DNA from 2 places in the Synechococcus sp. BA-124 BA4 genome. Region 2 is predicted to be linked to the other one. Evidence: riboswitches for the same ligand, from Rfam matches in the RefSeq annotation. Region 2 holds a riboswitch; the other holds the start of a gene.
The links. A riboswitch is a leader RNA that binds a small molecule or an ion and turns the genes downstream of it on or off. The one in region 2 is predicted to bind cobalamin.
Positions count from the first base shown of each region.

Region 1: it holds a riboswitch for cobalamin, as region 2 does, so the genes downstream of both, VB734_RS02015 (HupE/UreJ family protein) here and VB734_RS01275 (HupE/UreJ family protein) in region 2, are expected to answer to the same signal.

Region 1 is NZ_JAYGIA010000011.1:10,990-14,383, reverse strand. Features, by position in the region: gene VB734_RS02025 (DUF1611 domain-containing protein) at 1-626, shown strand, start outside; gene VB734_RS02020 (alanine/ornithine racemase family PLP-dependent enzyme) at 623-1,828, shown strand; cobalamin riboswitch at 1,956-2,130, shown strand; gene VB734_RS02015 (HupE/UreJ family protein) at 2,155-2,760, shown strand; tRNA gene VB734_RS02010 (tRNA-Leu) at 2,769-2,850, opposite strand; gene VB734_RS02005 (Ycf66 family protein) at 2,905-3,394, shown strand, end outside.
Region 2 is NZ_JAYGIA010000006.1:28,909-32,302, reverse strand. Features, by position in the region: gene aroA (3-phosphoshikimate 1-carboxyvinyltransferase) at 1-156, opposite strand, end outside; gene upp (uracil phosphoribosyltransferase) at 194-877, opposite strand; gene VB734_RS01280 (pentapeptide repeat-containing protein) at 1,008-1,469, shown strand; cobalamin riboswitch at 1,463-1,624, shown strand; gene VB734_RS01275 (HupE/UreJ family protein) at 1,648-2,361, shown strand; gene cobW (cobalamin biosynthesis protein CobW) at 2,364-3,394, shown strand, end outside.

The DNA.
Region 1 (3,394 bases), on a different contig from region 2:
CCTGCCGCAGGATCGCCGTGCTCGGAACCGATGGAGCCATCGGCAAGCGCACCACCGCCGTGATCCTCACGCAGGCCCTGAACGACGCCGGCATCAGGGCCGTGATGGTGGGCACGGGACAGACCGGACTGATGCAGGGCGCCCGCCATGGCGTCGCGCTCGACGCCATTCCCTGCCAGTACGCCTCCGGCGAGGTGGAGGCCACGGTGATCGAGGCCTACGAGGCGGAGCATCCCGACGTGATCGTGATCGAAGGCCAGGGCGCGCTCAGCCACCCGGCCTACCTCAGTTCCACCTACATCCTGCGGGGTGCCAGGCCCCAGGCGGTGATCCTGCAGCACGCCCCGAAGCGGCCCTGGCTCAGCGACTTCCCGGCGATCCCGATGCCATCGCCCTCCAGCGAGATCGCCCTGATCGAAAGCTTCGCGCCCACGCGCGTGATCGGCCTGTGCCTCAACCACGAAGCCATGAGCGAAGCGGAGGTCACGGCGGCGATCGCGCTCTACGGGATCGAGCTGGGGCTGCCCGCCACCGATGCGCTCACCCGCTCCCCCGAGCGCCTGGTGGAGATGGTGGTCGGTGCCTTCCCGGAACTCCAACCCACGCCTGCCACCCTCACCTCTTGACGGCACCGAGGCTGGAGATCCGCCTCGACAGGATTGGCCACAACGCCCGCAGCCTGGTGGATCGCCTCCGCGCCCGCGGTGTGTCGGTCACTGCCGTGACCAAGGCCACCCTGGGGCTGCCGCAGGTGGCCACCGTGCTGGCCGCGGCCGGGGTAAGCGGAATCGGCGAACCGCGCCTCGAAACGATCGCCGCGCTGCGCCGCGCCGGCGTGAGCCTGCCGTTGACCCTGATCCGCTCACCCATGCCGAGCCAGGTGCAGCAGGTGGTGGCCCAGGCCGACATCAGCCTGAACACCGAGCCCGCCGTGCTGGCGATGCTCTCGGCGGCGGCGATCGCCCAGAACCACCGCCACGGCGTGATCCTGATGGTGGAACTGGGTGATCTGCGCGAGGGAATCCTGCCGGAGCGGCTGGAGGGAATCGCCGCCGGCCTGCTGGGCCTGCCCGGACTGGACCTGATCGGTCTGGGCGCCAACCTGGCCTGCCAGAACGGCGTGGTTCCCTCGGAGACCTCGATGGCCCAGCTGTCCGGCCTGGCCACGGCCCTGGAGGCCTCCTTCGGCATCGTGCTGCCGCTGGTGTCGGGCGGGAACTCCGCCAACCTCCCCTGGCTGCTGGATGGGGGAACGGTGGGCAGGATCAACAACCTGCGCCTGGGGGAGGCGATCCTGCTGGGCCGCGAACCCCTCCAGCGCCGCCCCATCCAGGGGCTCTGCACCAGAGCCTTCCGCCTGGTGGCGGAGGTGATCGAATCGAACCGCAAGCCCACCCTGCCCTGGGGAGACTGCCAGCAGGGCGCCTTCGGCTCTCCACCCGCACGGGTGGACCGGGGCGACCGCTGGCGCGTGCTGCTGGCCCTCGGCCTGCAGGATGTGGATGCGGCGGGACTGACGCTGCCGCGGGGGATGACCCTGCTGGGCGCCAGCAGTGACCATCTGGTGCTTGACACCGGCTCCGTCGCCGTGCCGGTGGGGACCGAACTGGTCTTTGATCTCAACTACAGCGCGCTGCTGCGGGCGATGACCTCACCCTTCGTGGCCCGCACCCTGGTCGGGACGATGTCCGGCCGGAGCGGCCGCGGATGCCGGGTCCAGGCTGGCCAGGTAGCGCTTGCGCTGCCCCGACGCCCAGGGCTCATCGAGACAGACCCCTCGGGGGAGAAGCCCGATCGGCTCGGCCATAGCGGCCGCAGCAGGGATTGAAGACATGTCCATGGGGCGAAAGCTAGGCAGCGGCCGCCTTGGCGACTGTGCGCTGCATGGCCACGGACCGTGCCAGCGGACACGGCCCTCCCCATTCACACCATGGGCAGCCAGGCCCGCCGGAAAGGTCCAGAATGACAAGGACGGTTCCAGCGGTTCACACCCTGGAGGCAAGGAGGAAAGTTCGGTGTGATGGGGCCTTGCGGTCCCCGTCGAATCCGGCACTGTCCCGCAGCTGTGATGGGGCTCCCCCGCGGAGACGCCCCTCAGTCAGAACGCTCGCCGTCTCAGTTCACCAAACCCCCGGCGCGGACCGTTCCCCCTCAATGAGCAGATTCCCCAGCAGCACCCTGGTGCTCTACACCGGCCTGTCCGCCGTGGCCTTCGCCCTGGCCGCCCAGCCGGTCCAGGCCCACGGCTTTGCCCATGGGGGCCTCGGCTCAGGCTTCCTTCATCCCCTCGCAGGTCTCGACCACCTGCTGCTGTTGATCGGCGTTGGTGCCGCCTCCGCCGCCATCTCCTCGAGCCTGCTGATCTGGGCCCTGGTGGGCGCCGTCGCCGGTGGCCTGTTCGGAGCCATGGGCGGCAGCCTGCCCTTCGGCGAGCTGCTCGCGGCCCTCGCCATCACCGCCGTGGCCGGCTCGATCCTCTGGGCCGAGAGGCAGGGCTCCAGCGCGCGTCTGAGTCTCTGGGGAGGGGTGGTGGCCGCCGCCGTGGCCGTGCACGCCATGCTGCACGGACTGGAAGCGCCCAGCGATCAGACCTCCCTCTCCTGGTGGCTGGGGGCCTTCGTCGGCTCACTGCTGGTGAGCGGCACGACCGTCGTGGTGCTGCGCCGTCTGCCTCGGACCGTCACCACCCGCCTGGCCCTGGCCCTGGCCCTCGGCGGTGGCCTGGTGGCCCTGGCGCCACTGGCCCTGATGCTGCGCTGATTCAGCGATGCCCACCGGGGGACTTGAACCCCCACGACCGAAGCCACTGGTACCTAAAACCAGCGCGTCTACCAATTCCGCCAGGTGGGCGTGAGCCGACTGTATCGAGCGGCTCAGAATGGCCCCACCGCCGCCTCTGCCGCCATGCTCGCCACCCTCGGTGGATCCCTGGCACTCCTTGCCGGTCTGCTGGTGCTGCTGCTGCCCCTGCTGGTGCCCGAGCTCAGCCGCCCCCGGGATTCGGTCTGGGGAGCTCTGGTGCTGATCCTGGGGCTGGTGCTCGTCACCAGCGCCGATAGGCTCAGCGGGGCACCGATGCTGGCCGTACTCTGCGGCGGCCTGCTGATCGGCCGTCTCAGCGTGGAGGTGGGCCTGGGCCGCTGGCGCCAGCTCAGCTGCGACGAGCAGGTGCGCCTCACGGGTGTCGAGCGCTGGCGCACCAGCCTGCAGCAGCTGGCCGCCGCCCTGATGCGGCTGATCAGCCTGGCGGGATCGACACTGGGGGGACTGCTGACCTGGCTGCAGGAGCGGCGTGACGCCAGCGCCAAGGCCCGCGAGACCAGCAAACGCTGGGTTCGCCCGGAGCCCGGAGCCACTGACACGGCTGAGGTGTCAGAAACCGAGACCCCAGAGG
Region 2 (3,394 bases):
GGTCTCGCCTTCGGCGATGGCGCCGAAAAGCAGGGCCCGGTGGGAAATCGACTTGTCGCCCGGCACCCGCACCCTTCCCCGCAGGCTGCGCTCCAGGCCAGCCCCGGCGCTGGAGCCCAGGATCAGGGGGCTGCCGGGAGCGGGGGCGACGGCCATGCGACGGAGGGGCGGAGCGAAGGGGGAATCGGGGAGCCTAGGCCTGAGCTTCCGCCGGAAACGCCGGCGACTGGGAGCCGTTCAGGCGATCCCCGGCATCCCCCAGGCCGGGAACGATACGGAAGGCCTCATCCAGCTCGGGATCGATGCAGGCCGTGTACACCTTCAGATCCGGGAAACGCCTGCCGAGGGCCGCGAGCCCGGGGCTGGCCGCCAGGGCCGTGATCACCCGCAACCGCTGACCCGTCACACCCCGGGCCTCCAGGCGCTCCAGCACCTGGATCAGGCTGCCGCCGGTGGCGAGCATCGGATCGAAGACCATCACCCCGACCCGCTCGCCGATCCGCTGCGGCAGGGTGTCGAGGTAGCAACTGGCCTCGCCCGTGTGCTCATCCCGCACCAGGCCCATGTGGGCCACCCGGGCTGAGGGCAACACCGCCTGGGCTCCGGCCCACAGCCCCAGTCCGGCCCGCAGCACCGGCACCGCCAGCACGGGCACCGACGGATCCACCACCATCCCCTCGGTGACGGCCAGGGGAGTCTGCACCTGCAGGGATCGCTGGGGCAGCCAGTCGCGCACGGCCTCGTAGGTGAGCCAGCGCCCCAGCTCGGCCATGGCGGTGGCGAACAGCGGCGAGGGGGTGTCCCGGTCCCGCAGCAGCGTGAGCCAGTGGGCGATCAGGGGATGGGGTGGAACGACCACCCGCAGCGACATGCTCATGTGCCATAGCTTGAGCCGTCACGCTACGTGCGCCGTGCCGTCTGCTCCTCGGGTGTCCAGGCCCCTCGCCTCCTGCCGGCAGCGCGTTCACAGGCGCTGGTGGTCGCTGCTGGCGGGGCTGATCCTGCTGATGGGCAGCTCGCTGCTCTTGGGTGTGGGCAGCGCCGCGGCGATCACCGCTCCGGAGCTGCGGGGTCAGCGCGCCCTGCAGGATCTGCAGCCCGACATGCACGGCCGCGACCTGCGCCAGCAGGAGTTCCTCAAGGCGTCGATGAGCGGCTACGACCTCAGTGGCAGCGATCTGCGCGGGGCGGTGTTCAACTCCAGCGATCTGACCAACTCCAACCTGAGCGCGGCCGACCTCGAAGACGTCGTGGCCTTCGCCACCCGCTTCGATGGGGCTGACCTGAGCGGTGCTGTGCTGCGCAACGCCATGCTCATGCAGAGCCGCTTCACCGGTGCCCGGATCGATGGAGCCGATTTCAGCGACGCCGTGCTGGATCTCTCCCAGGTCAAGGCCCTCTGCTCCCGCGCCGATGGGGTCAACCCGAGCACCGGTGTGTCCACGGTCGAAAGCCTGGGCTGCCGGTAGCATTCGGGTCCGGTTCCGGTGGTGAGCAGCCACCGGGGGCAAGGGGGAAAGTCCGGTGTGAGTCCGGCGCTGTCCCGCAGCTGTGAAGCCCGTGCTCCGGTCAGCAGCCGCCGCACGAGCCAGTCAGAACACCCGCCGGTTCTCCCTCTCGTGCCGGCGCGGACCGGAATTCCAGACCATGACCTTCCTGTCCAGGGATCCGGCCCGGCTGCGTCAGCCGGCACGGCCCACCAGTCCCGCTTCCCGATCAGGCCACACCAGCGCTCACGAGCCCACCAGCGCCAGGCCCATCCCCAGGAGTCTGATCAGCCTGGTGGGGCTGGCGCCCCTGCTGCTGCTCTCGCTGCTGGCTGCACCCGCCTCGGCCCACCACCTGATGGAGGCCTTCGGACTGAAGGAAGGTGGCCTGGCCGGTTTCCTCAGCGGCCTGGGGCATCCCCTGCTCGGCCCTGACCATCTCCTCTTTCTGCTCAGCCTCGGCCTTGTGGGGCTGCAACAGCCTTTGCGCTGGGTGATCGCCCTGCTGGCGATCGGACTGGGCTCCACTGCCCTCGGCCTGGTGCTGCCGCTGCCTCCCGGCAGCGAACTGCTGGTGGCCCTCTCGCTCGTGGCCACCGGTCTGGTGGTGCTGGGCCGCTGGCCCCGCTGGATCCTCCTGCCCGCCATCGCCCTGCACGGCAGTGTCCTGAGCCAGCCGGTGCTGGGCTGGTCGATCTCGGCCCAGGTTCTGTATCTGGCGGGCCTGCTGATCAGCCAGGGGGCCCTGCTGATCACGGCCGTCACCCTGGTCCGCTCCTGGGCCCGGGGGCTTCAGGCCGCCAACCTGCGGCTGGTGGCCGGGATGCTGATCGGCATCGGCGCCACGTTCGCCTGGACCCAGCTGGTGCCCTGACGATGGCGATCCCTACCGCGGTCCCGCCGGCCCCGCTCCCCGGCCGGCGGCTGCCGGTCACCGTCGTGACCGGCTTTCTCGGCGCCGGCAAGACCACGCTGCTGCGCCAGCTGCTGCTCCACAGTGGACAGCGTCTGGCGGTGCTGGTGAATGAGTTCGGCGAGGTGGGCATTGATGGAGCCCTGCTGCGCAGCTGCGGCTTCTGCCCCGACGACGAGCTCGACGGCCGGCTGGTGGAGCTGGCCAACGGCTGCCTCTGCTGCACCGTCCAGGACGAGTTCCTGCCCACCATGCAGATCCTGCTGGCCCAGGCCGATCGCCTCGACGGCATCGTGGTCGAGACCAGCGGTCTGGCCCTGCCCGAGCCGCTGGTGCAGGCCTTTCAGTGGCCCGAGATCCGCACCCGCACCCGCGTCAATGGCGTGGTGGCGGTGGTCGATGGCGAAGCCCTGGCTCAGGGCAGTGTGGTGGGCGATCCGGCGGCCCTGGAGCGCCAGCGGGCGGCCGACCCCAGCCTCGACCACCTCAGTGACCTTGAGGACCTCTTCCGCGATCAGCTGGCGGCGGCGGACCTGGTGCTGATGAGCCGGGCCGATCGGCTCGAGGCCTCCCGCAGCGAGGCCGTTCAGCGGCAGCTGACTCCGCTCTGCCGTCCAGGAGTGCAGGTGCTGCCGATGGTGCGCGGAGAGGTGTCCGCGGAGCTCATGCTCGGCCTGCAGCGCCTGGAGCCGGCCCTCCACGGGCACGACCCGGATCACGACGGTGATCACGACCATCACCACGACCACAGTCATGTGCCGATGCAGTCACTGGCGCTGCAGCTGCCCGGGGAGTTCGAGCGGCAGGCGCTGGAACGCCTTCTGAGCGAGCAGATCGTGGAGCAGGGGATCCTGCGACTCAAGGGCTGGCTGCGTCAGAGCGGCAAGCCGAGGCCCCTGCAGATCCAGGCGGTCGGTCCGCGGCTCGACTGCTGGTACGACCGTCAGAGCGTCGCTGCCACCGGCGGTGAACGCCCGGGCCTGGAGCTGGTGGT